DNA from 4 places in the Candidatus Villigracilis affinis genome. Region 3 is predicted to be linked to each of the others. Evidence: riboswitches for the same ligand, from Rfam matches in the RefSeq annotation. Region 3 holds a riboswitch; each other region holds the start of a gene.
The links. A riboswitch is a leader RNA that binds a small molecule or an ion and turns the genes downstream of it on or off. The one in region 3 is predicted to bind cyclic di-GMP.

Region 1 (8,025 bases), on a different contig from region 3:
TCACGCGATGGAAGATAAAAGCGGTGAGATGAAGGACGTTGGTATTGAGCATGTGGGTGCGGGCGATCAGGGCATGATGTTTGGTTTTGCCTGCAATGAGACTCCGACCTTGATGCCGATGCCGATCTATATGGCGCACAAATTATCGCGCCGTTTGAGCGAACAACGCAAGAGCGGCGTGCTCCCCTGGCTGCGCCCCGATGGCAAGAGTCAGGTAACCGTGGAATATTCCAATGGCAAACCGAAGCGCATTGATACTGTTTTGATTTCCACACAGCACGCGCCTGAGATCTCACAATCTGAGATCATGGAACTCGTCAGCGAGCACATCATTTACCCGACCCTGCCCGAAGGCTTGGTTGATAAAAACTTGAAAGTCTTCATCAACCCGACCGGTCGTTTCGTGATCGGCGGCCCAATGGGTGATGCAGGCGTGACTGGACGCAAGATCATCGTCGATACCTACGGCGGCATGGGCCGTCATGGCGGCGGTGCTTTCTCCGGGAAAGACCCCACGAAGGTGGATCGCTCCGCCGCGTATGCGGCCCGCTATGTGGCGAAGAACATTGTCGCCGCTGGTCTGGCTGATCGCGTTGAAGTGCAGGTGGCGTATGCGATCGGTGTGGCTCATCCGCTTTCGGTGAATGTTGAAACGTTTGGCACCGCCAAGATTGCAGATGAAAAGATCTCGGCACTCGTCAGCGAATATTTTGATCTGCGCCCGGGCGCAATCATCCGTGACCTTGACCTGCGCCGCCCGATCTATCGCAAGACCGCCGCTTATGGCCACTTCGGCCGCGATGATATCGAATTCCCCTGGGAACGCACCGATAAGGCTGAGGCTCTGAAGAAGGCTGCGGGGTTGTAGGAAGTTTGAGTGAATAGGTAATAGGTAAAAAGAAAGAGCCGCGAGAATCTCGCGGCTCTTTTTGCTTCAAGTTCATTTGTTACGGCAAACTAAATGCTCTGACTAAAAAGACGGCCATTTCAGCGCGTGTCACATTGGCATCAGGACAATAGTTGCCGCCGCCGCATCCGCTGGTGACACCTTCGGCCGCGAGTTGCTCGATCCATGCATCTGCAAAGGAACCAAGCGGAACATCCCCAAAAACCGTTCCTGTTGCAACAGGAGGAGCATAAGAACTTCCATGTTCACCACGCAAAAGGAAGATCGCCATTTGGGCGCGGGTGATGGTTGCATCCGGGCAATAGTTTCCACCGCCACATCCAGCAGTGACTCCCTCTGACGCAAGTTGTTCGATCCAATCTGCGGCGAAGGAACCGAGTGGGACATCCGTGAAGACAGTTCCAGTTGCGGCTGGAGGAATATAGGAACTCCCGTGCACGCCGCGCAAAATGAAGATGGCCATTTGGGCGCGGGTGACAGTTGACTCGGGCAATACATCATCGGAGAGGCACTGCATCCGCTGGTGATGCCGGCGTTATACAATCGCTCGATATATTCCCACGCCCAATACGTGGATGGTACATCTGTGAATATGGTGGGAACAGGAGCCATACCTGATATATACACTGGGATAAGGCTTCTGATATCTGTTCCATCCCCCAATTGACCAAAGTCATTCGCCCCCCAACACATGCCTCCGCCGTCTGAGGTCAGCGCGCAGGTATGCCAACGTGCTCCTGTCATGTAACTAACTCCACTCGATAAACCAGATACATTCACCGGAACAGCACTGACGGTCAATGAATTATTTCCCAATTGTCCATTGTCATTATCGCCCCAGCACATCATCCCCCCAGTTGAAGTCAGCGCACAGGTATGATGTTCTCCCGTAGCAATGGAAACCACGCCACTGGGAAGCCCCACCACATCCACAGGCAGAAGGCTTTCATCAGCAAATGTGTTGTTGCCCAATTGTCCAAATTGATTATTACCCCAGCATTTTATGCCTCCAAGCGCAGTTAACGCACAAGTATGAGAACTACCAGCAGCAATGGCAACCACCCCGCTGGATAGCCCAACCACGTTGACTGGGATTGGGCTTGGGTTATTGGAGTTATTATTCCCCAATTGACCATTGCTATTACTTCCCCAACACATCACTCCGCCCGTTGCAGTCAACGCGCAGGAATGCCCTCCACCTACAGCAATGGCAGTCACCCCGCTGGAAAGTCCGCTTACATTGACTGGGGTGTAACCGCCGACATTTGAGTTATTCCCCAACTGACCATCCCCATTACTTCCCCAGCACATCACTCCCTCGGTTGTGGTCAACGCACAAGTATGCCAGTGTCCTGCCGCAATGGCACTCACCCCGCTGGAAAGCCCAAACACACTCACTGGCTCATAAGTTGACCAGAAAGGCGTGATGTTTCCCAACTGCTCCGCGCTATTATCCCCCCAACACAGCACCCCACCCGTCGTGGTCAATGCACAGACGTGCATCCCCCCAGCTGCGATGGCGCTCGCTCCACTGATAAGTTGGCTCATTACTGGAACATGGCTATGAGTCATCATGTTATTTCCCAATTGCTGAGACATATTATTTCCCCAACATGCCACCCCGCCCGAGGAAGTCAGTGCGCAGGTATGGTTCAACCCCGCCGAAATGGGTCCCATCTCACTACCAGCGGTCAGCGGCGCAAAGTCTCCCACTCCATTGGCAACCAATTGAGGAATTTCCCCTGTTTCACTTGCGCCAACCATCACTGGATTCATTAGAAACGACAACAACAAACCGCCCAATATGAAGAGAGTCAAACTTTTATTAAACATGGAAACCCTCCCAGGTTCACTATGTGACAACTTCACTTCCGCCCTTAAATCACTATACGATTTATCAAATCAAATATCAAGTATGGATTGGGCGGTATTGGCTCATAGGTACACAATCCCCACCGAAAACAGACGACTAACAACAGGAGCCGTGAGAACGACTCACGGCTCCTGCCAGTACAGATATTTTGATTTTTCGAATTACGGTGTCGGTAAATTCTTGGCTTTGACGATCAAGTACGCACCCCAGCCGCAATTGACCACAGGTTGCGCAGTTAAGAAAATATCCAACCTCCACTCACTACACGCGGAATTGCATCATTGCGACAATCATTATCGAAATAGATACAAAACCTCGCTGTAATCAGAGATCAGGCGCTGCCGGAAACATTGCAAATTATCACTTGAAATTACCGTCCAAACCTTGTAATATAAAAACACATTTAGAGTTATTTTGCATTTGCTTGAGAGGTAGGGATTCGCCTCGAAATGGCAAACCCATCGCGAGATGGGGACGCAAAGTCATGGGTCTACACGTATAGACCGCCAGACTGCCGAAAGGTTTTTACTTCGGCAGTTTTTAATTTCCATTTACAACCATCACGGAGGTGAAACGAAGAAATAAACCGCTTCTATGCAAGGGATATCGTTTTTGTTCAAATATATATACATAAGGAGAATCTGATGAACAGAAAGATCCTTGCCGTTATCGGCATACTAGCATTGACGATCGCCGTCATGCCCGGAACTGCATCTGCCGCGCCCAAACCAATCGACTACAGCCCGATGGATGCCGGCCCGGTCATCCGTGAAATGCCAGCAACCCCAGATATCATCAGCAACACACCGGAAGATGCGGCAAAAGAGGCGGGCTTTTCGAGCAATACGCCTTATACGAGTTGCGTCCTGGCTACCAAGACCTGGATGCGATTAAACAGTGTGACAGGCGCCTATGGATTTACGAACTATTATCTCGTAGCCGAGGGACCGCTGGCTCAAATTTGGGTGCAAAGCAGTTTGGCATGGCCTGCGGGTGATCCGCGCCCTACCCCAGAAATTACTTGTGAACAAGCCCAGTATATGCTTGGACAGTTTGAGAACAATATGTATCCGAAGGAGACATCCTTCTTCGGAATGCCCGCCGCACATGATGGGGCATATTCCCTGCTTGAAGCCTGGGGATATTTCCCGCCCGGATACTACTCCGATACGGCTGGCCGCCAGGTGGTGTTGGTTTCAAACGTCCGCGATGAGAATTATTTCGATCCGAATTACCCCATCTACATCGCAGGGTTCTACTCACCTTCTTATGAAGCCTATTTTGACCGCAATGTGATGACAATTGATGCCTACGATTGGGTCAATCGCACCGGGCCAAACGGCACACGACCCTATCTTTATGAAGGCGTCTTTGCCCATGAATATCAACACCTGCTGCACAGTGACTACGACTCGGATGAGGAGAATTTCATCAATGAAGGCATGTCGAATCTCGCCGAGTATCTGACCGGGTACGGTATCGCTGTCCAGGGTCATGTGGATGCCGCCGCGGCCAGGCCCGAGAATTCGCTAACGGTTTGGGGCGACCAGGGCGATCTGGAGATATTGACCGATTATGGTCAGGCTTACTTGTTCCAGTATTATCTCCTGGAGAAATATGGCAAGCCGTTCACCCAAGCTCTATTCCATGATGAGGGCAATGGGATCAGCGGTATCAACTCCACACTGGCCGCATTCAACATTCAAAAGAGTTTCGCCGACATTTTCCACGATTGGTCCGTGGCAATGTTGATTAACTCAAAGAACCCCGGCGGCGGGCTCTATCAATTCTATAATGTCGATCCAAAACTGAGCTATTACTTTGCGCCACTGAATATCGGCACACCAGCCGCGCCAAATCTCGAAGCCTTCAATACCCCCGGCGCGCCGCCATGGGGCACCGATTACATTTGGGTCAACGGCGACCCCAAGGCTCTTGGCAAATTCACTTTTAACGGGATCGCTTATAGCACATTCCCAACCGGCTGGACATCAGACGGCGCTGTGATATGGGGCGGTGCGGGCGATTTGCTGGATAATTGGGCCATCTTTGAAACGACGGGCGGCGGTACATTGACCTTCGATACTTACTACGATACCGAAGAGCTTTGGGATTATGGCTTCGTTCAGGTCTCAACCGACGGCGGATACACCTGGGCAAGCCTCGCCAACGCCTATACCACCTCCGATCATGACCCCAATGCTCATCCAACCGTCATTGCCAACCTGCCCGGCCTCACCGGCTGGAGCGGCACATGGGTTAACATGTCTTATGATCTAAGCGCGTACGACGGCCAGAATATTCTGGTTGCATTCCGCTATGTAACCGATTGGGGAACCTACTATGACGGTTGGTTCATAGACAACGTCTATGTGGATGGTACGCTGATCTCCGACGGCTCAAACACCGCGGCTTTCCATGATCTCACCTACTATCTGCCGGTTAACAATGATTACACCGTAACCTTTATCGGCATGAAGACTGTTGGAAAGGGGAATGAGTACAAGGTGGTCAGCATGAAGTTGAACCACGTAACCGAACAGGGCCTCTTCGAACTGAACAAGGTGTTGAAGTGGTCCACCAAGGTTGCCATGCTGGTTACCTTCGATGCGCCGGAAGGCACCACATCCTATGCTCCCTATACATACGACTTCACATATACAAACAAGGGACCAAAGAAGTAGCCTGCTTCTGTAACATTGAGCCTGCCTCGTGTGAGGCAGGCTCTTTTTATTTTGTCATCGTCATGGAACAGGCATCCAAGGTTGTCCGTCCTGGATTTCTCCCGGCGTGACCGGAAATTCAGGCCCGCCGCATTCCGCAACGTTTCCCTTCGTGTCAGATTGATAGGTATAGATCCTTTCATTCGCTTTCAACTGTATCATGTAGCCGGGTGTCAGTACCTGGGCATAGACCATGCCCGGTTGCGGGCAACCCAGACTGGTATCAGACCACGTTACCTCTGTAACATTCACTACTGTGATCTGATCGGCATTGATATTCAATCGCCGGCTCAAGTCATTCCGGGATGCCTGCACGGCAATCTCCTGCGTAGAGGAATGTGTAAGAGCAATTTGAGGGGTGGAGAGAGTCCCGTCGAAGGTGTCAGCAGGCTGAGGGGAAGAAAGAGGCGATGTGTCAACAAAGGTGGGATTCGATTGGCAGGTGGTCAAGACCATTCCCAGTACAAGTGTCAGTTCAATGGTTGATTTCATGGATTCCTCCATGCTATAGACGCCGCCGCGTATTTAAAGTTCATGGGAACAACGCAAATCCAAAAATGACAGCCGCCCAATCCATAAAGGCGACTGTCATTTTTCACTCCTGAAAATTACGGTGTGGGCAAATTCTTGGCTTTGACGATCAAGTACGCGCCCCAGCCACGATCCACCAATTCACTTGGGCAGAACATCGGTTTGCCAGTAACGCTGTCTGTGCCGCATGCGGGGAGCAAGCCATCCAGATAAGCTTGCTCGGCCCAATCAATTCCCCAGTAGCTCGGGTCACTAGACGGGAAGTCTGCAAACAAAGTTCCACTCGCGGCGGGAGGAGCGTAGCCCACGCCATATTTCATGCGCAGACCAAAGATGCTGGCCTCCACACGCGGAAGTTGATTCGCGGGGCAAAACAGCAACGGACTACTCTGGCAGCCTGTGGTCAGGCCTTCCTGATACATACCTTCCGCCCACGGCTGCGCCCATTCGAAACCAGTCCAGTTGTCGCCAAAGATGCCTGTGACGGCTGGCGGGGTATAGCCAGAGCCCATTTGTCCGCGCAGCATGAATACGGCGGATTGCGCACGGTCCAAAATCGTATCGGGGCAGAACATCATCGGGCTGCTGGAGCAGCCTGCGGTGTAGCCCGCATCGTACAGAGCTTGAATATACTTATATAAAGGATGTGTAGTCGGCACATCCACAAAGGTAGTACCTGAAGTGATTGAGCCTTCATATGCCCCAACATCGCATTGAGCGCCTTGTGGGCGAGTAACACCACGTTGATCTAAATTATTAACCGGAGCCGCAGAACAAGTGGCTGTATCTCCTACATCAATTGCAGGAGAGCCTGTGATTAATGCTATTGTTTGTGTAGGGCCGCCATTATCTGCGAGCGAACCAAGGTTGGGATCTCCGCTCAAGGAAGCCGAACACGATGCATCTTCAACCAAATTGTTCTTATTCGTACCGATACTGCCAACAACTTGAACACAATCTCCACCAGAGGTTGAATTAGCAACAATATTATTAGCATAATTCAATGTACTGGTATTATATAAACCACCTCCTGAGGAAGCAGAGTTATTTGAAAAAGTACTATTAACTATACTTAGTGTATTACCAATGTAAACACCTCCGCCATTTGATGACGCAGAATTACCAAAGAAAGTGTTGTTTGCTATGATGGAAGCATTTCCACTCTGTGAATAAACCCCACCTCCTTCCAAAGTAGCTATGTTATTTGAAAACGTGCTATTTTTTACAGTCATTGTACCGCTAGCACCAGAGTATAAACCGCCGCCCCTGGTACCTGAATTGCCAGAAAAAGTTGTATCAGACACTGTTAACGTGCCAAGGTTATAGATGCCTCCACCTGGATTTCCAGCAGTGTTAGTTGCAATGACACTACTATCAATTATTAAGACACCGCTATTATTATAAATACCGCCGCCTGAAGCAGATGTTGCGACATTGTTGGAGATGGTGCTATCAGTGATCGTCATTGCTCCATAGTTCCAAATACCTCCCCCGGAAGCGTAGGTTGTCGTAGAGTTACCAGATATCGTGCTGTTTGATATTGTCGCAATAGCGTTATAGCTGATAATACCGCCGCCTACCGGATTATTTATTATGGAACTATTCGTAACTATTAACATACCACCCCAATTTAGAATACCACCACCGCCATTTCCAGTACCGCTACTGCCCGAAATTGTACTGTTGTTAACCGTCAATGTTCCATAATTCAAGATGCCACCACCGCCAAACGCAGGGGATTTCCCTTTCGTAATTATCAGGTTATTCAAATTGGCTATAATCCCAGAATTGATAGTGAACACTCGTACATCAGCTCCCCCATTGTTACCAGTATCACCGCTTATCGAAATTTGTGATGCCAGAGAAGAACCATCAATCGTTAAATTTTTAGAGAGGGTTAAATCAGCAGCCAGGTAAATCGTCTGTCCAGAAAGGCTTGATGCAAAAGTAATGGTATCGCCGTCTGATGCCAAAGCCACAGCGCGTCGCAG
Region 2 (8,025 bases), on a different contig from region 3:
GGAGCATTACTCTCCCCATGCTTGCCCCGACGACTTTTTATGTCGTGTCCACCACAACCATTCAAGCTATGCAGGTCTTCGAGCAGGTCTTCATTTTGATGAATCCAGCCGAGGGGCCGAACAACTCCACGATCACCTTGGTGCTTTATTTGTATCGCAGCGGTTTCCAGAATTTCCAGCAGGGCTACGCCTCTGCAATTGCGTGGGTATTGTTCATCGTCATCTTTGGTATTACGTTGGTTCAGTTCCAACGCCAGCGCCAATCGAGCATTTACGAAAGCTAACAGGAGCAGACATGAAAATTCAATCCTATCGTTTTCTACAGTTCCTGAATAAATTCCTTGTTTACTTTGTCCTCACCTTTTTTGCGCTGGTGATGATCTTCCCGTTCGCGTACATGCTCGCCACGTCCTTCAAAATTCCCGCGGACACATTCCGTTATCCGCCGCGCATGCTGCCCCGCAACCCGGAGACCATTGTTGTGGACGGCTACGATGAACCGCTTCCACTTTACTTTGTGGATGTGGACGGCGTGCAGAAGGAATATGCACTTGCCCAGAGCAATATCAAAGTTGGCACCTACGCCCCGGCTGACAATCTAACGGCCACCGTTGAGCGCTATCTCACAGAGGTGAAACCGACTGGCGGAGCGACGAACCAGCAAAAAGTGGAAGTGAACGGAGAGATGGAAAAACTCTTCGATGTCGAAGTGGATGGTCAGATCATCCCAATGATTTTGGTCAGCCAGACCACAGTGGGTGAGTTCGTGGACCCGCAGAACCCAGAGAATAAAGTTTTTCAAAACGTCCGTTTGAGCGAACCGGTGGAAACTTTTGGCGGGCATCCCGAGAACTACACCGAAGTCATTGAACTGAATAACATGGCCCGCGCGCTTACCAATACAGCGCTGGTGACCATCCTCGTGGTGGTGGGACAATTACTCACTTCGGTTGTCGGCGGCTATGCCTTTGCACGCCTGCGATTCCCTGGGCGTGACACGGTCTTCGTCTTTTATCTTGGTACGATCATGATTCCCTTTGTCATGCTCATCGTTCCCTTGTATCAACTCATGGTGCTCATCGGTTGGACGAATCGCCTCGCCGCCCTCATCATCCCGTGGATATTCTCTGCGTACGGCACGTTCCTCATGCGCCAGCACTTCATCACCTTCCCCAAGGAAATTGAAGAAGCCGCGTTGTTGGACGGTGCCTCACGCCTCCAGATCCTGTGGCAAATTCTCATCCCTGCCAGTGTGCCAGCCCTGGCAACGCAAGCCACCTTCACATTCCTGTACGCGTGGAATTCCTTCTTCTGGCCGCTGGTCATCATCAATGTAGGCAACGAGAAGAATCATGTGCTCACCCTTGCGCTCAACGTGCTACGCGGACGTGCATCCGATACGCCGAATCTCATTTTGGCAGGCGCAGCAATTGCCATTGTCCCGCCGCTGATCGTCTTCATCCTTGGTCAACGCTTCTTTGTAGAGAGCGTAGCCAGCAGCGGTGTCAAAGGATAGTAAAATCCAGGTTCACAAAGCCTGACCGTTTGGATAATAGACCGTGGACGATGGACAATAGACCGTAGTCTGCTGTCCATCGTCCACGGTCATTCCATGCAATCATTTTAATTTCAAGGAGAACGTGCATCATGTTACAGAAAAAGGATGGCCGATACGAGGTATACGGAAACCCCATCACAGAACGCCAAACCCGCGCAGCAGATCAATGGAAGGCCATGCTGGCGAAGAAATTCAATTACGACCCCAATGAAAAATTCAATCTTACCGTCGAAGACCATCCTTACGATTCAGGTATCTTTGGCCTCAAGAATATCGTCCGCAATGGAAATGGCAAGCCGCTCGATAAAACAAACGGCGTCATCGTCAGCACCATCCGCATGGGATTCGGTCACTACCGCATCGCCATGGCGGGTGTCTCTGCGGCAAAGGCAATGGGCTTCACTCCGTACTGGCTTGATCTGCTCGGCATCCCCGGCATCAGCACAGACGTGATCAACTGGTGCAATACCAACTACAGCAAATATTCGCGCATCTCACAGCGTTATCCGTGGTTCGATAAATACGTGTGGGAATCTCTCACCACGGGCGAACCAACTCTCCCCGGGTTGGACGCGCTCTTCAATTACATGACCAGCACCTGGCCGTGGCGCTTCCTCAAGACCGAAGTCAAAGATTACAAGATGAGCGAGCTGTTCAATAATCTTTACGGCGCGCTTCCATCGGATATGCCCACGCTCACCTCCCACATGTGGACAGCGATGGGCGCTGTCGCGGGCGGCATGACCAACGTGGTGGACATGATGTTCGACAACTGGCCGATGGCTTTCCAACTCACCGAAGGCGCCAAGCACGCGGTTCAATCTCCGTCAGGCTATTACGGCTTCCGTGCCATGCGCGGATTTGACGACAAAGGCAAAGTCCTCAAGCCCGTCCCGCAGGACGCGCTCTTCTTCACAGGTCATCACGTTGACCATGAACTCGTCGAGAACATCGAAGTCGATTGCGCAGATCGCATCACCCGCATGAATGCAAAAGAACCCCGCCGCTTCCTCGTCACGATGGGCGGCGCTGGCGCGCAGCGTGAACTCTTCAAAGCCATCATCGAACACGCTGTCCCAATGATCGAGAAAGACCAGATCGCGCTCTTCATCAACCTCGGCGACCACAAAGACAATTGGGTTTGGCTGCAGGAACAACTTGCTCACCACAAAGACCTGATCAACACGCACTTCACCTGGGAAGACACCAAAGAATTCACAGACAGCATTCGCAAGAAGCCCGCGCACGGTCTGCACATCTTCCTGCACGACAATACCTTCCACGCGGTCTATGCCACCAACTATCTCATGCGCGTCATGGATGTGATGATCACCAAGCCCAGCGAACTCGCCTTCTATCCCGTTCCCAAAATTTTCAACGCCCGCGTCGGCGGACATGAAATGTGGGGCGCCATCCGCGGCGCAGAGATCGGCGACAGCACCGTCGAAACCCGCACCATTCCGCAAACCCTGCAAGCCATCGACCTCCTCACCGAAGCCGATGACCTGCTCGCCATGTTCTGCGATTGCATCGTCAAGAACAAAAGCATCGGCATCTACGACGGCGCGTATAAGAGCGTTGAACTCGCCACGGGTAAAAAATTCAAAAGATAAAGAATCGATATAAACATGACCAGCCCCGAAATTATTCTTTCGGGGCTGATTTTTCTTAATAACTCAGCTTATGCAATGTCGTTCTGCCGCCCGCGTTCAATTACGTTACCCGTCTACGGTAGACTTTGAACTTCGGGCATCTTTGTCAGCACCACGCGTGAGAGAACCAGAGAACAAATTGCGAACAGGGTCATTGCGAACCCCAATCCCATTTTTTCACCGAGTGCACCGATCATCAAATTGCCGAACGGTGCGAAACCAAAAAAGGTCAGCGTATATAACCCCATGACCCGTCCGCGAAAGCTATCTTCCACGCGGGTTTGAAGGAGGGTGTTGATCGTGGTGAATTGGACCATGAAGCCAATCCCCAGACCAAATGCCAGCAAAAGCGAAAGCGGATAACTGCTCACGAAAGCAAACGCGATAAGGATCAGCGGAAACGCAATGTTGGTAATGACCAATAACTTTCCGCGCCTGCCATGGCTTACTTGATTCGCCAACAGCAAGGCTCCCATGACTGCACCCAATCCAGACGCTGTATTTACCCAACCATAGGCGATCGCTCCCTGATGAAGAGTCTTCTCTACGAATGCGGGCAGGATCGTGAAATAGGAAACACCAAATATACTGAAGACCAGCGAGAGCAGGATCAATGCGGCGATCTCACGGGTGCCAGCCGCATAGCGCAAGCCGCTGACCAATTGCTGCCACGGCGAAGTGGTCTGTTGTCGGCGTTGATGCGGAGGGAGTTTCATGAGCCATAATCCGGTAAGCACTGCAAAAAAGGAAATTCCATTCAATGTAAAGCACCAGGCTGCGCCGATCACCGCCAGCATCATCCCCGCGATCGCTGGCCCGATGACGCGTGCACTGTTGAACATCATCGAATTCAAGGCGATGGCATTCGGAAGATCCTTTTTTCCCACCATCTCAGGAACAAATGCCTGACGCGCCGGGGCATCGAAGGCATTGACCACGCCCAATAGGGCGGCCAGAATAATCACATGCCACTCTTGAACCACATTTGAAAATGTCAGGGCTGCCAATGCAAACGCCAGAATCATCGCGCCGGATTGAGTCATCATCAACAGGTTGCGGCGTGATACACGGTCCACCACCACGCCGCCCCACGGCGAAATGATCAGCGTGGGAATTGCCGAAGCAAAAGCAACCAGTCCCAGGGTCAACTCTGAATGACCGAGTTGATACACCACCCAACCCTGCGCAATGACCTGCATCCATGTGCCGATATTCGAGATCAACTGTCCGCCAAAATACAATTGATAATTTCGATGCCGCATGGCCACGAAGGTTGTATTGCCATCCGAGGGCGGGGGAGAACTCGAGAGGATCGGTTCAACGGGTTTGGCGGTATCTTCAATGATGGGCTTTCTCATGATTTCACGTACTCCTAAAACTATTCCATGGTTGATGGTTCGTTTTCAATTCATTTGAAGATGACATTGTATCCCCGAATGTGGATGCCGAAATACGGCCCGATCGTGACGAACCTTGGGCCTGCTTCTGCCCAAAGTGCAGAGTCTCCCCGATACAATGACGGTTATGTCCTGGAATTCTGGTAATCCCTTTTTATAGCCAGGAACAAAATGAGTAGTTTTACGCAAGTGATTTAAGTACCGGAACGATTGAGGTAAACTTCTCGTATGACTATACTGTAGATAAGAAAAACGAAAAGGCAAACCTGTCTAAAGGCAGGGACGCAAAGTCATGGGTCTAACGTCACGCAAGTGACCATGACCGCCAGGCCGCCGAATACCACAAGAAACCTCACGTGATTATTTGACCTGGCTTAACATAAGCCGGGTCTTTTTAATCAAATGGCTTGATCGTTTTTCAAAAACGCTGTTCGCTTCATTAGCGCAGATCCGATGAGAATCGGATTTGTCAAAAGGAGATAAGCCATGTTTCGCAATTTCAAAATTCTGTTGATCGTTCTTGTCGTAATCGTTGCCGCGGGAAGCGTGTACGCTTTCGCCGCAACGAATACCGTACCAGACAGCGCCGCGGGGTACAAGGCAAATGTAATTCCTGGTTACACAGTAACCAATATCGTATATGATCTGGATACGACCAACCCAACCCTGGTCGACGCGATCACCTTCGACGTCGCCCCCAGCAGCGGGACAGTTATTGCTGCCATAGCAAAACTTCAGACCGCAACAGGCGGCGCCTGGACAGATTGCACCCTCGTAGCTGGTGTCGCCCCGTCCATGGAAGTTACCTGCACCTATGGCGCTCTCAACCTTATTGATGTTACCGCACTGAACATTGTCGCCAGCAGCACCCTCGACCCGTAATATCCGTATGACACTGACATTTGAATAGCTCATTATGAAGATAGGGTCTGGCCTTGCCAGGCCTTATCTTCATAAATACAATAAACGAACTTTCAAATTCACACATGCTCCTGTAAGCATCTTATGAAACAAACCCAGCGCTGGTCATCCATTTTCTTCAATCTCATCCTGTTTGTGGGACTCATATTTTTTTGGATTACTTTCGCCCCGACCAAAATTGGTGGACAGGCATCCTACGTAATGGTGAATGGCATCAGCATGGAGCCAAACTACCATACCGGTGACCTGGTCATTGTTCGCAGGGCAAAAACATACCAAATTGGTGACGTTGTCACTTATCGCGATGCAGAAATGGGCGCATATGTGATTCACCGTATCGTCGGCATTGAGCAGGGACATTTCGTAATAAAAGGCGATAATAATTCGTGGATTGATGCATCCCAGCCCACCCCTGAAGAAATCACCGGCAAACAGTTGGCTTACTTGCCCAAAGCGGGTTTGGCAATGCAGTGGCTTCGCAAACCCCTTAACCTGTCACTCACCATTGTTTTACTGGGAGGTATTTTTATGTCCAGTCTGATAACCAAACCATCAAAAGGCAAAAAGGGAAAGAATGGCTCATCAATCGGGTTAGGTGGAATGCTTGAGGGCATGCTATACCTGCTGGGGACCCTGTTTATCGGGTTTCTTGGCTTGGCCATTTTTGCATTCACCCGGCCAGCCACGCGTACGGCAGATACCATTCCGTATCAACAGGATGGTATCTACTCCTATACTGCGACTGGATCCCCCGGAGTTTATGACACGGGGATGGTACGCAGCGGGGAACCTGTTTTCCCCCGACTGGCATGTTTTCTCAATATTGGGCTTGCCTATAATATTACGGGGAATCAGCTTCAAAGTTTATCGGGCAGCCAGCAAATGTTTGCACGGATCATAGATCAGCCGAGCGGCTGGCAGCGTACCATCCCATTACTTCCACAAACAGCATTCAGCAGTAATCCATATTTCGGTACGGCCACCTTGGATATTTGTCAATTGGAAACATTAGTAAATTTGGTTGAAAAAGAAACAGGGCTGCGCACAAACTCTTATACCGTTGAAATCGTTACAAACATTGCCTTCACTGCTGTCGTTTCAGGACAAGTGATCTCTGACACATTTGACCCCACACTTGCTTTCAAGTATGACAAAGTGCATCTCTATCTTGCCAATACGAATGATGAAATAGACCCCATGCGCATAACGAAAGAGGGTCTTGCAAATAGCTCCAGCATGCAAGCCAGTACTTTGTCCTTGCTGGGATGGGAGACTACAGTTGACTTTATTCGCTTATTTTCCCTGCTTGGATTAGGAATTTCATTTAGTGGGCTTGCCATCATGGGTCTGTCCATCTTTAATATGACCCGTCAAAACGAAGAGGCGCTCATTCGCTTACGCTACGGCTCAATGATAGTGGACGTTCACGAAAAAAGCCTGGAATTTACCTCCGCCTTGATCGATGTCACCAGTATGGATAATCTTGCCAAACTTGCCGAACGACAGGGGACCATGATTCTTCACATGACCCGCAATTTCCTGCATTATTATTTTGTGCAGGATAATAGGGTGACATATCGCTACGTGATCAGCATGGGGAGGAAGGGTATCGTCGAAAACGAGTCGAGCCATGATGAGGCATTAAGAACTGCTCCTGATCTTGAACAATATAACCTGCCTGTGAAAGAACCTGTACAGCTAAAAATGCAAAGGCATTGGACGAATGTCCATAGAAAGAATGGTAGAAGGCCAAAACCAATTCAAAATGAGGTGTTGGAGCCTGCTGTCAATTACGGGAAAAATACGATTCGGGAGAATTGGTCAATTGCTGAAAAAGAACCTGAATATGTCATTCATACAGGTGAAATTGAATTTGTGATGACTCAGCCGGAGACGGAAATGTTACGAAAGATCAAGTTGTAAAAACCTTCCTTGCTTGATTTTTTGAAATTCATTTCATCTGCCGAAGAGATGAGCGCGCAGGTTGAAGAAGTCACTGCTTCGGCTCAATCACTGATGGAGATGGCCAAGTCATTGCAGGGGACCGTACAGCAATTCAATCTTGGAGAAGCGATGACACCCGCATAGTTTTTGGACGAATTACCACCCGCGTCAAACCCGACCTGCAACCTGCCGCTGAAAAAAATGCCTGTTCCTCCCCGACGGTGTATCAGTGCTGCACATTTTTATCGTGTTTCTTTTTAAGCTCACTTCAATATTTCTTTTACAATTGCTTCGAGTGGGTTGTCTTTGGTAAAGATTTTTGCTGACTTAATTTCTTTCGAAGTTAATTTCTCTTTCAATTCAGCGGCCATTTTTTCAGCGCGGACTCTTGTTTCCTGCATGATAGCAGGATGATCAATGCAGATCAGAAGCAGTTGGAGGGCATACTGATGATCCGCGTGTTTTGCATGCGCGCTGGCAATGCCAACGATCGCTTCCATGGCGGTGATCATTCCATGGGTTTCCATCGAGAGCCGCAGGGACTCGTGCCAAA
Region 3 (8,025 bases):
TTTTCCTTTACCTGATCCTGACCGATCAAGTCATCCAATTTTTGCGGACGCAGGGCGTTATCCACGCGGTCATCGGGTTTTGATTCAGGGTCAAGAGGTCGGGAAGATTTGCTCATAAGGAGATTATACCCTGCGGGTAGAGTCTATCAATAAACAGCAATCAGCTTTCGGTTAAGTGCGAAGCGGTTATTCCGTCAATAATTTAAAGAAATATTCGATGTGCCGTTCCGCGAATTCCACAATGACCACGTCGGGCTTTTCCTTTTCGATCAGGTCTATATAATCGGGAAGTTTCGACGTGCCGTAATGCAGAGAAAAGGTCTTGCTGAAATATGGCTCGATCAACTGATTCAAACATTCGTTGTAAAACGAATCATGCAAAATGACCGCACTGGGCAGGTCGGTTTCTGAATTGACCGAAACGCGCATCTGTTTATTTTCGGCGAACGGCGCGGGCATCACTTCAACATTAGTTTCAAATTTTGGAGTCAGGGTCCATGTCTCTTCTTGCAAGCCAAGCCCCATCGTCTTGGAAATATCGAGCGAGGAATCGATCGTTGTGCCAATTTCAAAATCGGATAAAGAGCGCGGTCGCACTTCGGGATGGCTGATACTGACCATCGAGATGATCTCCGCGGAAGCATAGTACGCCCCAAGGCAATTCCAATGCGCATCAGACTTGAAGTAAATCTGTGAGGTCTGACTGGCTTCACTCAACACAGGACGCAAATCCATGACTTGAATGTTGGTATGCTCCTGCATGTATTGCATGAACTGTTCAAGGCGCGAGGTTTCGCCGAGCACGGGAATTTCATCGGGCATGTACTGCGGGTAGATCGTGTTTTTATCAGGCGGGATGACCACCAGCATGCTCCCGCCGTTACGCATGGCGGCATCGTTGATTTGATTCAAGATCGCTTCCACTTCCTTCAAATTCTTTTTGCTGACGGGGGATGTCTTTTGATAATCGTGGATGCTGAAATCGCCCGAGTAGAACAACCAGCCATCCTTGCCCACGATCCCTTCATTAAAAACCTGGTCGCCAAGTGAATAACGAAAGCCGTTAAATGACTGGATCAATGCCGTCTTCAGAAAAAAACGGTCCGAGATCGTTTTGACTGTCAACTGCGGGCCGAGGAGTTGGGCCAGCAGAATGGCAAAGAAAACAGAGACGAATATTTTTGGATAGAGTTTATCCCAAGTTCCCATTTTCATTTACACGGTCTCCTGAAGTTTCATGGGCAGGCAAACAAGGTCACTCGACTGCTCCGCAGAGAACAAGCGGCTCTGTTCAGGCCGAAACATGTTGAAACTAAAATGTCCCATAAATTCCTGGTTGAAAGGTGGCACTCACTGTGGAGGCGACCGCTGCTAGAAATAGAAAAACGAGTCCCAGATCGTACACCAATTGAAAAAAGAATTTCACAACAGGCTTATCGTTGGAAATAACATCAGCTTTGCTCTGAAACCAATTCCCCAACGGAAGCGCCAGCAAAATGCCAGCAGCGAATGCAAGAAGAAAAGTCGGCTCGATGAACGGCAGTGGGCTGGTCACTTCGAATGGCAGAGGACTTAATCCGCTTGTATCGCCTGCAAGGCGGCGCAGGAAATCGAAAGCAAAATCGGGTGAAGGCGAGCGAAAGAACACCCAGCCAACCAGAATCACTCCCAGCGCATACACATGCTGAACAGGCGCCCAGGCCGTACGCAGTTTTTTTCCAAGGGCTGTGGATTCGAAGATCAAGGCCATTCCGTGGATCAGGCCCCAGATGAGAAAGTTTCTCGTCAGGCCATGCCAAAGACCTGTCAACGCAAAGACGATCAGAATGTTGAGCGGCTGGCCGATCCATTTCAAGCGCCGTCTTTCGAGCGGATAAAACACAAAATCGCGGAACCAGTTTGAAAGTGAGATATGCCAGCGCCGCCAAAAATCACCGATGCTTTTGGATATGTAGGGGAAGTTGAAGTTCTCCAGAAAGCGAAATCCCATCATGCGCCCGAGACCAATGGCCATGTCGGTATATCCTGAAAAGTCAAAATACAATTGCAGGGAATAGCTGATGATAACCAGCCACGCGAACGAGGGATCAATGGTCGGAGATGCCAGTTTGAAGATCGGTGTGACCACCCGTGCAAGCGTATCGGCAATCAAGGCTTTTTTAGCGAATCCGCGGATGTATCGACGAAGACCATCCGCTACATCTGTCGGCACAACTTGAATGTTCTGGATCTGTTCGCGCAGTTGTCGGTGGCGTGTGATCGGGCCGACGGGAATCTTTGGGAAGAGCAGCAGGTAAAAGGAAAAAGCCAGCATGTCCTTTTCACTTGCGGACACCTTGTTGTAGACTTCGAGCAGGTAGGCGATCACCTGAAAGGTGACGTAGGAAAGCCCCAGCGGATATTTAACACCCGTCCATAATTTGAAAACGACCAGAAGCGCAACATTTACAAGAATTCCGAGCCACAACAGGAACAGGGAGGTTCTCTGATCACGCCAACGGTCAATTCCGCGCGCAAGAAAGTAAGCGAAGAGAGTGAGAACCATCATCATGGCAACATAGGGAAGATTTCCCCACGCATAAAACAACAGGCTGCCTGCAACACCGATGATGAGTTTTCCGCGCTGGGGAACGATGAAATACACCAGCATGAATAAAGGCAGGAAGAGAAAAAGAAAGTTGGGAGAATTTATATCCATAAAAGATTTCCGCCCTTGTTGAGGAGGACGATTCGTCGGCGCGATTATAACAATAAACCGCCTCCCAGCTTTCGGTTAAGTGAGAGGCGGTTCCACATCCAAATTAAACAGGGATGACTCAAATAATGGTCATCCCTGAGAAAAGATTGCTCTTCGGCAGCCTGGCGATCATGACCACAAAATAAGGCGTATGATTTTAGATCCAGGGCTTTGCGTCATCAGGTTTCCCTGATTTTGCCTTTCGGAGGTCGGTCGGTCTTGATCAACTGCACAACTTTCATGCGTATGTTGATTTTAGACGCTCTGACTTTGCGTCGCCGTCTTTTGGCGGCTTTGCTTTTGTCGGTAGTCTGGCTGCCATGACTCAGTTCAGCTTTAGGCCCATGACTTTGCGCAACCGGGGTTTCCCCGGTATTGCCTTTTCTCGGAGCAATTAAATTATTGCACGCACAAAAATAAAATTCAATCACTCAGATGTTCTATTTATATAAAATGGAACTTATTGTTGAATAGGTTCCATAAAAGTTACTTCCACGGTCATACCCCACTTCAAGCGCGGATCAGCCTCCTGTACAGCGATGCGAACCGTGTACAGAATGTCGCCGCCCTGCTGGGTGAATGCCTGGCTGATCTCGGTGATCGTGCCTTTAAGTGAAACATCGGGCAGAGCATCGGGCACAAACAGCACCGGCTGGCCTACGCTTAATTTCACCACTTCCAGTTCGGTAATGTCCGTAGTTTCAATGACCCACGAATCGAAATTGGCAATGCTGATCACACGCGTTTCTACTGTGACCTGTTCACCCGCCTTCACACTGACATCTGCCACGATCCCATCAAATGGCGCGGTCAGAACATAGTTGGAAAGCGTGTCCTGGGACGAATCCAAATTGGCTTTGGCAAGCGTAAGCTGATCGGCATTGGGGCCGTCGAGGCTGATCTCATATTGATACTTCGCCTCGGCTTCAACAGCCAGAGCAGCATCGTATCTGGCACGGACTTCATCGCGTTCGCGGATATTATCTTCAAGGTTACGGATGGCCTGATTGAGATCTTCCTGTGCCCGCTCGAGATCATCTTCAGCAGATTTGCGGTTGGAGTTATCTTCGTCAAGGTCCTTATATTTTTCGAAGTCATCCTGCGCATCCTGAAGATCTTCTCTGCGATCCTCAACTGTGGCCTTGTCATCTTCAATGTTATCTTCGATGTTGTCCACGTTCAGATCGTCCCATTTCTGTTCAGCTTCGCCGCGCTTGGTTTGTGCATCCATGTAAGCCTGCCAAAGTCGGGCACGGTCGCCGCTCTCATTGCGGAGAAGGGTATCATAGGCATTTTGTGCGATGACGACCTGCGCTTCGGCCACACCCGCATTTGTCAGCCGCGCGAGGACATCCCCTCTTTTGACGGAGTCTCCGGCCTGCACAAGAATCGCCTCAACGACTCCGCGAGTTTGAAAGGACAGGTTGGTTCCCTGAATCGGTTCAAGGCGGCCCTCCGCCACCACTTCATTGGATGACACCACAGATTCTGCAGGAGCAGGTGCGGCGGTGGGTTGAGTTCCACACGCGGCAAGAGCGAGAGAGAAAATTGTTAGTAATGCAACGATATTCAATATTTGTTTTTTCATGTTTACCTTCTATAGGATTGTGAATGTCTGTGTGAAGTCTCGGCAAAATAGCAAACGGCCTCACAATGACATATTTTTTTATTCGTAAGCCAGTACTTCTCGAATCGTCAGGCGGGCAGCGCTGCGCGCTGGCAAAATGGAGCCGATCACTGAAAGCAGCAGTACAAGTCCAAACCAGATGGCATAGCCCAGGAACGTAAAGACTACATCGATGGGAGTCTCAAACACAGCCAGGCTGACAATATAGGAAAGCCCATATGTGAATGGAATGGAGACGCCAATTGCCAGAATAAATGAGAGCGTTCCTATCACAAAACCCTCTGCAATAATGGTCCGCATGACAGCGCGGTCGTCTGCGCCGATGGCACGCATGATCCCGATCTCGCGTGTACGCTCCAATACATTCATACCCATCGTACCGGTCAAACCCATCGCGCCGACAATAGCGGTCAACACCGCCATGATGAGCAGGAACGCAACGAGAATATCCAGGCTTTCGAGGGCGCTATCCAATGACGCGAGGCCTGATTCCGCTTTGCGGACTTTGAATCCTTCATCGCGAAAGAATCGATCCAGTTTTTCCGCCATTAAATCCTGAGACGTACGGTCGTGCTGCATGGTTACAACGCGGAAGGACGAAGAGCGATTTGGCAGGTTGGTGATTTGAGCGGCGTATTCAAGCGGTATATACGCAAACACGCCTTCCTGCCCGACAAATTTGAATAATCCGATGACTTCCCATGTCTCTTCGTGGCCATTGATCTTGAGCAGGATGGGGTCGCCAGGCTTGAGAGAGGGATAGGTATCAAGTACTTTCTCGCTCAAGAGCAGCTTGCGGACGTCTGTTGACCGCATCCATCGTCCTGCAACCATGATCGGCTCGATCAATTTGCTGTCGGAGGGTGGCGCAAAAACGTTTATGTTCTCAGCCACTGTACCATCAGGGTTAAGAAGCTCAAATGAAAGGAACTGCCAGCCTTCCACAGATACCACATCTGGATTCTGCAGGGCAAATTGCTCCACCTCGCGAATGCGATACGGTTTGTCAAAGTCAAGCGTGACATCGGCACGGAAATATTTCCCGATGTCGTTCATGTAATCATGCAGAGTAATGCGGACGTTGAACACAGCGATAAAGATCGCGCCGCCCATTGTTAAAGTGAAAAGCGTTAACATCAAACGTCCGCGGCGGCGGAATGTATTGCGAATGGAGATGATGAACGGGCGTGGGAAGTGAATCCCCCGTCTGGCCAAAATATTCGTCAAACGCACCAGCATCCAGTCGAACCATGAGATGCGCTCCTGCTCGTGTTTGTGTGGTTTGTTTTCGTCGCCTGCGATATCTCCGCTCAAGGCACGCAACACTGTGATACGCGATCCATTGATGACCGGTGTAACGCCCGCGATCAAGGGAACAAGCAGTCCGATCACAACCTGGATGACAAACGCCAGCGGCACAATGCGGTACCCAAGCAGATTGAATCTCAGTTTCTCCGCCATAAACTCGGCAAGTCGATACGCGCCCCACCCACCTGCAGGAATCGCGACCAACAGCGCCAGGAAACTAAAAGCCATGATGAGCGTGACGTACATGGCAAAGACCTGTCTGCCCCTGCCGCCGACCAGTTTGATCACACCGATATGGCGCAAGTGCTGACTAAGCAATGCATCGAGGGTGTTGGCGATCAACGAACTCGAAAGGAAGACGATCAAAATACCAAGCGCCATCAAAATACCAAGGACGGCGTTGATGATATCTGCAAGCGGATATTTATTTTTTTCAGAGAAGCGTGTACGGATGACATCCGTCCCATTCCTCTCCAGCTTGTCCTTGATGTCTGCACCTGCTTCATGGATGTAGTCCAGATCATCCACGCCTTCAGACAGGGTCACGTATGCGCGATTGAACAAGTCCTCGGGCTGGTGCAGAGTGGGCATGGTTTTCATTGAAATAAAACCAAGGGACGGAGCCAGAAAATCACCCGCACTGGAACTGGAATCCTGCACGACACCAACGATCTTTAATTGCTTCGTGGTGCCATCGGACAATTCAAGAATAATGTATTCGCCGATCTCAAAATCGAACTTTTCGAGTGCCCGCTTATCAAGCAGGATCTCATCCTTTTTTGCCTCAGATGCCCCCATCACAGGCTTCAACAGGTTGATCTTATTCTCTTTAAAATTTTTAAAAGCAATAACGTCCAGTGATATCCAGGCGTCGCTATGGGTGGTGCGCGCCCGGAAGTTGATCACGCGTCGTGCTTCTGCATCCGCAATTCCACGCATGTTACGAATGTTATCCAGCACGTCCTGGTCGAAATTCGCCATCCGCAGCTCGATGTTTGACGGATTGTTCGCCGCGTAAGAAACGCCCATATCATTACCAATGATCTGATAGGCGCCCGCAATGACCCCAATGGAAAATACGCCCACTGCAATGGACAGAACCACCAGCAGTGTGCGGGATTTGTTATCCCATAAATCGTGTAAAACCTTACGCCATCTTGGTCGCATAATCCTCAAATGAGACCTGACAGGCTTCTTCAAACCTGTCAGGTCTTCTTAAATTACTTCAATAGTTCGCTTACTTCCCCGGCAGAGTAGGGCTTCACTGACACGTCTTTCATACCATCGTGCATGAATTGGGTCACACGTTCGGGGTTGATGGCCGAAGTGAGGATCACTGTTTTCGAGACGAGCCCCTCCTTTGCGATCGCAGTCAACACATCCGCGAGAGGAATGGCGGTGATATTCTCATCCACCAAAACAAGATCGGCAGCAGGCAGTTTCTTCAAATCTGTAGTCTGGGTGAGCTTGACATTTGTGTTTTTGAGCAATTCTGAAAAATGATTCGCCCAATCGTCGTTATCATCGATCAACAGCAGGTGCTTCACATTGCCAGCTTTCAGGGGTTCATCGTTCACAATTCCCTTCGGCAGGTAAATGGCAACGGTGGAACCCTTATCCTTTTCGCTGACAATGGCAATGCGTCCCTGAGCCTGCGAAATGACATGCATGGCTGCGGGCAAACCAAGGCCGTGATGGTCCACGCCGCGCGTGGTAAAGAATGGCGACCAGGCTTTTTCCATGACGTCGCGGTCCATGCCAGAGCCGTCGTCATCGACCATGATCTCAAGAATACCGCGCTCTTCGGTCTCGCGCGCCGTGATCTTGATGGATTTCGCACCTGCTTCGGCGGCGTTTTGCAAAATATTTCCGACTGCACGCACGAGCTGGGTGCTGTCTGCAATGACATACGCAGCAGCGTGGTCGATCTTCACCTTGAGCATGGAGCTGGAAATATCGCGCTGGTGAGCGGCAGTTTGCACTACATCAGCAAACAAAATGGGACGCGGCCTTTGCTCGCGCACCGCACCGATCAACTGTTCTTTGACCTGGATGATCTGTGCCGCGCTTTCGGAGATCATATCGAGATCTTCCTTGAGCGATTCGAGATCGACCTTACCATCTGCAATTTCTTCGCGCAGACGGGAAACAGTCAGGGAGATCGGCAAGGTCTTGTTACCGATCCAGTGAATGGCTTCGGTGGAAGCCGTGGTCAACGCTTCAAAGACTTTGTTGCGCAAAATCTCATCGTGTGCATCCTTGAGTTCTTCGATCAGATGGGCATTGTTGATCGCAACCGCGAGATGCTCGGCCATGGTGGTCAGCGTGGTGATGTCATCTTCGCTGAAGGCGC
Region 4 (8,025 bases), on a different contig from region 3:
CGCAAATTTTGTATAAGCATTTGCACTGCCTAATTTCAAAGCCGCGCCGCTTTCCGTCAATGTGGTGGCACAGGAAACGCTGCTATAAGCAGATTGTCCACCTGCATTGATCGCACGCACACGGTAACAATACTGCGTGAGCGGCAGGGCAGTGCCATCGGAGTAGGAGGTGGCGTTTAACCCCGCGGTTGCCACATAACTGAACGGCCCGGCAATATTCGTCCCGCGCTCGATCTCAAAACCAACCTCATTGCTTGAATTATCCGTCCAGGTGAGGTCAACTTGATTGCCAAAGGAGGCGGCGGCATTTAATCCACTGGGTGCGGCGGGAATGCTGAAATTGATATTGAACGGTGCGCCCGGCGTAACCCAACTGTAACCGCTGTCGTTGATCGTGCCATTCACGCTTGTTCCTGCAGATCCATTAATAGCCGTACCGGTATCTTGATTCAAGCCCCAGCGGGCGATCAACCCGGCCTGCGCCGTGGTGAGTTGAGCATTGATCGTGGCAAGGATTTCCGACGGGGTACGCACGTAATTCCAAATACGCACCTCTTCCAGGGTGCCGTTGAAGAATCCCTGGGTTGTGGCGCCATCCGATTGAATGGATGTGCCAAGTGAAACGGGGGCGATATTCATATCGTTGGCTGGCTGGCTCACGGTTAAGGATGCTTCGGGCATTCCATTCAAATATAAATGCCAGGTTGTTCCATCATAGGTTGCAGCGGCGTGATACCAAACCCCGTTTTGGATCGCTGTCGTTCCGCAAATGGGATGGTTCAGACCGGGGGTTGTGCCAGAGGCGGCTTCTTCAAAGTCTGCACACAGTGTATTCCCGCCTGGGTTGATGCCAAAGATGTAATTGATATCCGCAGTGGCGTTTTCCACTTCGGCGGTACCTTTTGCGATCATGGGCTCAATAAAAGTCCCGTTAGCGCCGGTGGTGGTTGCGATACCGGTTCCATCTCGGCGGAACCAGGTTTCGATGGTATAGGCAGGCGTATTCAAGCTGGATGAAGTCGGGAAAACCACATAAGCGCTGGCATTGCCGAGTTTCAGCGCCTTTCCGCCTTCTGCCGGAGTGTTTGCACACGACACATTGCTATAAGCAGACTGTCCGCCTCCGCTCACTGCACGCACGCGGTAACAATACTGTGTAAGCGGGCTGACGGTTCCATCTGCATGAGTAGTTATGTTGGTGCCAACACTGGTCAATGCGCTGAATGGACCAGCCGCATCGCTTCCGCGCTCGATCTCAAAGCTGGTTTCGTTATTCGAGTTATCCGTCCATGTCAGGTTGATGTTGGAACCGGATGTCGCTGTGGCATTTAATCCTGCTGGCGCGATAGGTGCGCCGATGACGATATTGAATGGCGCACCAGAAACCCAAAGTGGATTATTCGTCAGTGTGCCATTAAACGTACCAACAGAGCTGGCAATCGCGGCACCAGCGCCTTCATCCATGCTCCAACGCGCGCTCAAGCCGCTTCCGCTTGTCAATTGCGAATTGATATTTGTTTGGATCTCTGAAAGGGTCAGAGCGCGATTCCAGATACGAGGCTCATCCATGACCCCAGCAAAATATCCCTGAATGGTAGTGCCATTGGAACGAATGGAAGTTGCAAAGGCAGTTGGGGAAGTCGTTGCACTGGCAACGGGCTGACCCACTGTTAACGAATTTTCCAAAACCCCGTTCAGGTAGATCCGCAATGTTGTCCCGTCATATGTCATTGCGGCGTGGTACCAGGTATTGTTCACGATGACCGTTGTTCCTGAGATCGGATGATTCAGGCTTGGAGCAGCCCCGCCTGCACCCTCTTCAAAATCGGCCACCAGCACAGCAGAGGACGCATCAATACCCAGGAAATAGTTAATATCTGCAGCGGCAGCTTCGCTTTCCGACGTTCCCTTTGTGATCAAAGGAATGGCAGATGTAATTCCACCGCCGCCGGTCGTGACGCCAACACCTGCACCTGTGCGTTTAAACCAGGTTTCGATCGTATAAACAGGCGACGCAAGGGAATTGCCCGTTCCAAACGTAACGTATTGATTGCTTCCATTAAATTGCAGTGCCGCCCCTTGAGCAAGAGAAGGCGTTACATCCACTTCCGCGGAATCAACCGACTCATTAGCGGATGTATCAACCGCCCGCAGGACATAATAGTAGGTTGTGTCATTGGTCAGGCCTGCATCCAGATAAGTTAATGAAGTCAGCAGGGAAACATTGACCTTTGTATATGGCCCCCCCGCGATTGTGCCCCGGTATAAGTTGTACCCGGCAAAGTCAGAATCAGAACTGGCCGTCCAGGACAGGTTGACGTTTCTACTATATGAACTGGCAGTTAAACCCGTCGGCGCAGCAGGAGGGATATTATCCGGAAATCCTGTTACCCAGGTCGGGCCATTTACCAGTGTGCCATTCTCCGCAGTGGGGATGGCTGAATCATTGACAATCGTACCCGTGCCTTCATTTAACCCCCAACGCGCAAGCAAGCCGCTGCCGCTGGCGAGTTCAACAAACCTGTTTGTTTGAATTTCATTTTGAGGTAATGCACGATTCCAGACTCGAGCCTCATCGATTGTACCGGCAAAGAATCCTGCGCCAAGCACACCGGCAGAATTTATCCCGGCCGCCAAACCGGGATGCTGGTAACTGGTGGATTCCGGAGTCGCATTTGGGCATGCCACAACAGCGGCATTTAATGCATCAAGATTGCCATCAAGATAGATTGACCAACAGGAACCTGTATAAGTAACCGCAATATGATGCCACTCACCGACGGGGACCAACGTAGTTCCCCAAGCTGGATGATTTGCGCCCCCAGCAGTATCTTCAAAATCCACGCCTACAAACCCATCGGCGGTGATTCCCATGAAATAGTTTGTGTTCAAGTTGGCCGGATTCTCCCCCTCCCCCATGCCTTTGGTGAGAACGGGGTAAATACCATTCGGTCGACCACCGCCCCCGTCAAAGCCGTTCGTGCCTGTGCTCATGGTAAGTCCACCGGCAGCGCGCTTTACCCAGGCTTCGAGTGTAAAAGATGTTACTCCCAATCGGTTCAGGTTACTTGCGGTTGTACCCGAGCCGTCATTTAAACCCCAACGACCAATCAGCCCACTGGTTGGAGTTAAGATTTCAGAATTCATACCTGACTGGATCTCGGCCTGTGTACGAACGACATTCCATACACGCACTTCATCCAACCTTCCTTGAAAATATCCTGCGGGTGTACCAGCAGAAGTCAACGCAGAACCGATGGCAGCATGCTGTATGCTGTCAGAGCGTGGGAGGACATTGGCGCCTAGATCCGATGTTCCATCTGCAACACCGTCCAGGTATAAGGTCCATACTGCACTGACACTATCGTAACTTACCGCGGCATGATGCCATGCGTTTGTGGTTATCGTGGTCAACCCGATAATGGGGTGATTCGCCCCCGTGGCGGCATCCTCAAAATCAGCCGCCAGTTTTCCGCCCTGGATCCCAAGATAATAATTCGCATCCACGTTGCTACCGTCGGCCTCATTACGTCCCTTGGTAATTAAAGGATAAACCGCGGTCAGGCCTCCCCCGCCTGTGGTTCCAGTTGTTCCACCGCCCTGCCAATAAAACCAGGTTTCGAGGGTAAAGTTTGTAACACCTAATTCTGGTGCGGCACCAAACGTCACATACTGGCTGGTCCCATTAAATAATAGCGATGAACTGCCCAGCCTGGAGTTGGCTAATGTATTCCAAGCAGGAGTACCCGTCAGTGTACCTGGAATAGAGCGGGTGTTTCCAAATGTAACATGTTGATTCGTACCATTGAATTGCAAGGCTGTTCCAGCAGGGGCAGCCAGCACGCTTTGCACTGGAATACCTAAAGCACTAAACAGCATACTTAATATCGCAATGCAAGAAAACACACGAGCTTGGAATCGATTGTTCATCATGCCTCCACCTATTTAGAACATAAAGGATAGTTTATATCTGAAAACAAAAAAACCAGCCATTAGGCCGGTTTCGCTATTTGCTCCTCAAGGATATTCCCTTCCATGTATGTTACTTTCGGAGCATGAAGGTAAAGCGACCAAATTAGATCCCTGAATCATCGCAGCCAATTGACTCAACAACCTTGCAAAAATGCAAGGCGATTTGTATTAGTATACAGATTTACAAACTGATTTCAATTAGGTAGTTCTTCCCGGTTTAATAATCAAATGTCATAACCGTTTTGGGAGCGATTTGGCTGTCTGAAAAGCTTTTCCAAGCCGCAAAACTGTCTACCAGGCGGAAAGTGAATAGATTGCCATCCTTGCCTTCATGGGTACGATGCCTACAAGCGATTTGTTGAGTAAAATGAGCATACAAGAAACGAATCCTGTCGAAAAAGGTCTAAACCATGAGAACATTCCGTCCCTTCCCCCAACAAAACACACGCATTGGTTTGTTGGGCGTCGCATTCGATGAAAACTCATCCTACATGCGTGGTGCGGCGCTGGCTCCGCAACGGATCCGTGAGGCGTTTTTCTGCGACTCGTCCAATCAGTGGACGGAAGATGAAACCTATCTCGGTGCGGATAGTATCTTCGCGGATGCTGGCGACATCACACCGTCGCAGGCGGATATGCCCATTGAGACCGAGCAGGCCGCAGGTCGATTGTATGAAGCGGGGTTGAAGGTCATGGCATTCGGCGGTGATCATTCGGTCACATATCCGCTGGTGAAGGCGGCTGCGAAAGCTCATCCGAATTTGAGCATTTTGCATTTCGATGCCCACCCCGACTTGTACGATAACTTTGATGATAATCCGCATTCACATGCCAGCCCGTTCGCGCGGATCATGGAAGCGGGTTTGGCGAAACGCCTGGTGCAGGTGGGCATTCGCACCATCAACGGACATCAACGCGAACAGGCGAATCGCTTCGGCGTGGAAGTGCTGACGATGAAAAATTGGCAGGATGTTTTCAACATAAATTTCGATTCACCGCTTTATATCACCTTTGACATGGATTGCCTTGACCCTGCATTTGCGCCCGGCATTTCGCATTGGGAGCCGGGCGGGCTTTCCACACGTGAGGCATTGAGCGTGATCCAGTCACTGCAGGCAAACATTATCGGCGCGGATGTGGTGGAGTTGAACCCAACACGGGATCCCTTGAATATGACCGAGATGGTGGCGGCGAAGGTTTTCAAAGAGATCGTAGCAAAGATGCTCATGAGGTAGAATCGGGCTTACATCCTCTTTCATAAGGAAACCGCTTATGTCTCAATCTGATTCATCCAGCACGGGCGCAAAACAATATTCATCGCTTGAAGAATTATTCAGTGTGATGAAACGTATGAGTGACGATCCGCTGGCAAAGGCTGGTACCAATATCGTCATCAGCCGCGGCAATCCGAAGGCCAAATTGTTGATCATCGGTGAAGCGCCGGGACCCGAGGAAAATATTCAGGGAAAGCCTTTTGTGGGGCGCGCAGGCCAGATGCTTGATAAGATCCTGCAAGCCGCGAACTTCGACCCTGAGCAGGATGTGTACATCACCAATTCCGTTTTTCGCATGCCGCCCGGTGAGGATGGAAAGAATTTCCGCAAACCCACCGATACCGAAACCGATTTTTATCGCCCGTATGTTTTTGAGATCATCCGACTGATTGATCCGTTCGTAATGCTGCTGACGGGAAACGTGGCCAGCTATTCCATTCTGCGCAAGACAGGCATCACCTCCCTGCGCGGAAAATGGACCGAGCTTCAGGGCCGCTGGATCATGCCGATCTTTCACCCATCCTATCTACTGCGAAATCCATCCAAAGAGCCTGGCTCACCCAAAGCCCAAATGTGGGATGATATTCGTGAAGTCCGCAAAAAATATGACGAATTGACCGGGAAGACAGCGGCCTCATGAATGACCGCTCGAAGGAATTGGATGGATTGCGAGGCATCGCGATCCTGCTTGTCATCGCGCATCATGTTCTAAAACGAGCCGATTATTTCACTGCCAACGGCTTTTTGCATTTCATCACGCGCCTGTCACTGGTCGGCTGGATGGGCGTGGATATTTTCTTTGTGCTTTCGGGCTTCCTGATCACATCCATTTTGTTGAAAGCCAAAGACGAAAAAAATTATTACAAGAACTTCTATGCGCGGCGGGTGCTGCGCATTTTTCCGCTGTACTATGCGGCGCTCGCCCTGTTCCTCATCGCAGTGAAATTCGTCCCCGCCGTGGCAAAGACAGCCGACACCACCATCCCCTATTTGCCAACCTTCCTGCTTTATCAACAGAATTGGTTGTACCTGTTCTCGATTTATCCCTCTGCTTATTTGAGCGTTACCTGGTCGTTAGCCATTGAAGAACAGTTCTATTTGATCTGGCCCGCCATCGTACGCATGACGAATCAAAAATTACTGACGTGGATCAGCGCGGGCATCGTCATCCTCTCCCTGCTGGTGCGCACCGTGGCCACTCTGCTCTCGCCCGATTCGGAACAATTGCCCGTCATCTTTTTCTACAACACATTCACCCGTCTCGAAGGATTGGCACTGGGCGCATTGACCGCCATCTTCTTCATCACGCCCACAAACTGGCAGGCAACGGTCAAACGCTTGGCGCTGCCCGCCTCCATTGTGACGATGATCTTGTTCCTGTATCTGGCATTTATCGCCAGCCCTGCGGGGCCGCATCCGCTTTACAGAAACATTCCGCTCGGCACCATCGGATACACCCTGCTTGCATTTTCCTCTGCCGCGATGATCATTTTCCTCACCAGCGGCGCAGAGGCCTCGCTCATCCGAAAAATATTTGCAAACGGCGGTCTGGTCTTCTTCGGCAAGTACAGCTACTCGATGTATCTATTCCATATGCCCGTGGCTTTGACCCTGCTCGATATCATGGTCAAAGCCAAAGTTCGCGGATGGGAATACTACGTCGCCTACAGCGCGCTGACAGTTGTCATCACATCCCTGCTGGCATTACTGACCTGGAACATTCTCGAAAATCCGCTACTGAAACTTAAGCGTCATTTCACGAATGAATCCGAAACACACGAAGCAACTCAAATCGCAAAACAGCGGTCAACCTAACTGAAAGTTGACCGCTGTTCCTCTTTATTTATTTCCCCTGATACGACCCAATATTCATTTGGCAGGCGCAGGGACCATCGCCCCGCCAAAATATCTCTTCTGGAAGAAGAACGCCACATTGACCAGCCCGATCATCACTGGCACTTCGATCAACGGCCCGATGACAGCGGCAAAAGCAGCGCCAGAGTTAATGCCAAAGACCGCCACCGCTACCGCAATCGCCAACTCAAAATTGTTACTGGCAGCAGTGAAGGAGAGCGTCGTCGTCTTGGAATAATCCGCGCCGATGGATTTGCCCATGAAGAAGCTGACCAAAAACATGATCACGAAATAGATCAGCAAAGGAACAGCTATCCGCACCACATCGAGAGGCAGTTCCACGATCACATCTCCCTTGAGCGAGAACATGACCACGATGGTGAACAACAGCGCGATCAACGTCAACGGGCTGATCTTGGGAATAAAGACCTTGTGATACCAATCCTTGCCCTTCGCGCGGACAAGGAAGAAGCGCGTGAAAAATCCCGCGATGAATGGAATGCCCAGATAGATGAAGACGCTTTTTGCGATCTCACCGATGGTGATGTTCACGATATTGCCTGTCATACCGAACCATGTCGGCAGGACCGTGATGAACACGTAGGCATACACGCTGTAAAACAAGACCTGAAAGATACTGTTGAATGCCACCAGCCCCGCCGCATATTCGTTATCACCCTTCGCCAGCTCATTCCATACGATGACCATCGCAATACAGCGCGCAAGACCAATGAGGATGAGCCCCGTCATGTATTCAGGGTAACCGCGCAAGAATACGATCGCAAGAACGAACATCAAAATCGGACCGATCACCCAATTTTGCACGAGCGAGAGACCGAGAATTTTCCAGTTACGGAACACATCGCCCAACTCATCGTAGCGGACTTTCGCCAACGGCGGATACATCATCAGGATCAGGCCGATC

Region 1: another riboswitch for cyclic di-GMP. It lies ahead of IPI86_RS15615 (choice-of-anchor J domain-containing protein); the one in region 3 lies ahead of IPI86_RS22455 (MBOAT family O-acyltransferase).
Region 2: another riboswitch for cyclic di-GMP. It lies ahead of IPI86_RS18305 (hypothetical protein); the one in region 3 lies ahead of IPI86_RS22455 (MBOAT family O-acyltransferase).
Region 4: another riboswitch for cyclic di-GMP. It lies ahead of IPI86_RS18350 (LamG-like jellyroll fold domain-containing protein); the one in region 3 lies ahead of IPI86_RS22455 (MBOAT family O-acyltransferase).

Annotation. Positions count from the first base shown of each region.
Region 1 covers NZ_JADJKT010000036.1:100,328-108,352, forward strand. The annotation lists gene metK (methionine adenosyltransferase) at 1-868, shown strand, start outside; gene IPI86_RS15610 (S-layer homology domain-containing protein) at 998-2,740, opposite strand; cyclic di-GMP riboswitch class I at 3,222-3,299, shown strand; gene IPI86_RS15615 (choice-of-anchor J domain-containing protein) at 3,425-5,464, shown strand; gene IPI86_RS15620 (hypothetical protein) at 5,525-5,995, opposite strand; gene IPI86_RS15625 (choice-of-anchor Q domain-containing protein) at 6,112-8,025, opposite strand, start outside.
Region 2 covers NZ_JADJKT010000036.1:657,240-665,264, reverse strand. The annotation lists gene IPI86_RS18325 (sugar ABC transporter permease) at 1-284, shown strand, start outside; gene IPI86_RS18320 (carbohydrate ABC transporter permease) at 296-1,516, shown strand; gene IPI86_RS18315 (hypothetical protein) at 1,648-3,171, shown strand; gene IPI86_RS18310 (MFS transporter) at 3,285-4,568, opposite strand; cyclic di-GMP riboswitch class I at 4,857-4,945, shown strand; gene IPI86_RS18305 (hypothetical protein) at 5,094-5,489, shown strand; gene IPI86_RS18300 (signal peptidase I) at 5,613-7,451, shown strand; gene IPI86_RS18295 (hypothetical protein) at 7,461-7,616, shown strand; gene IPI86_RS18290 (tetratricopeptide repeat protein) at 7,736-8,025, opposite strand, start outside.
Region 3 covers NZ_JADJKT010000039.1:237,828-245,852, forward strand. The annotation lists gene ruvB (Holliday junction branch migration DNA helicase RuvB) at 1-116, opposite strand, end outside; gene IPI86_RS22450 (hypothetical protein) at 187-1,215, opposite strand; gene IPI86_RS22455 (MBOAT family O-acyltransferase) at 1,313-2,698, opposite strand; cyclic di-GMP riboswitch class I at 2,851-2,947, opposite strand; cyclic di-GMP riboswitch class I at 3,040-3,127, opposite strand; gene IPI86_RS22460 (HlyD family efflux transporter periplasmic adaptor subunit) at 3,198-4,325, opposite strand; gene IPI86_RS22465 (FtsX-like permease family protein) at 4,404-6,839, opposite strand; gene IPI86_RS22470 (GAF domain-containing protein) at 6,893-8,025, opposite strand, start outside.
Region 4 covers NZ_JADJKT010000036.1:684,681-692,705, forward strand. The annotation lists gene IPI86_RS18350 (LamG-like jellyroll fold domain-containing protein) at 1-3,933, opposite strand, end outside; cyclic di-GMP riboswitch class II at 3,987-4,108, opposite strand; gene speB (agmatinase) at 4,383-5,207, shown strand; gene IPI86_RS18360 (uracil-DNA glycosylase) at 5,245-5,886, shown strand; gene IPI86_RS18365 (acyltransferase) at 5,883-7,061, shown strand; gene arsB (ACR3 family arsenite efflux transporter) at 7,116-8,025, opposite strand, start outside.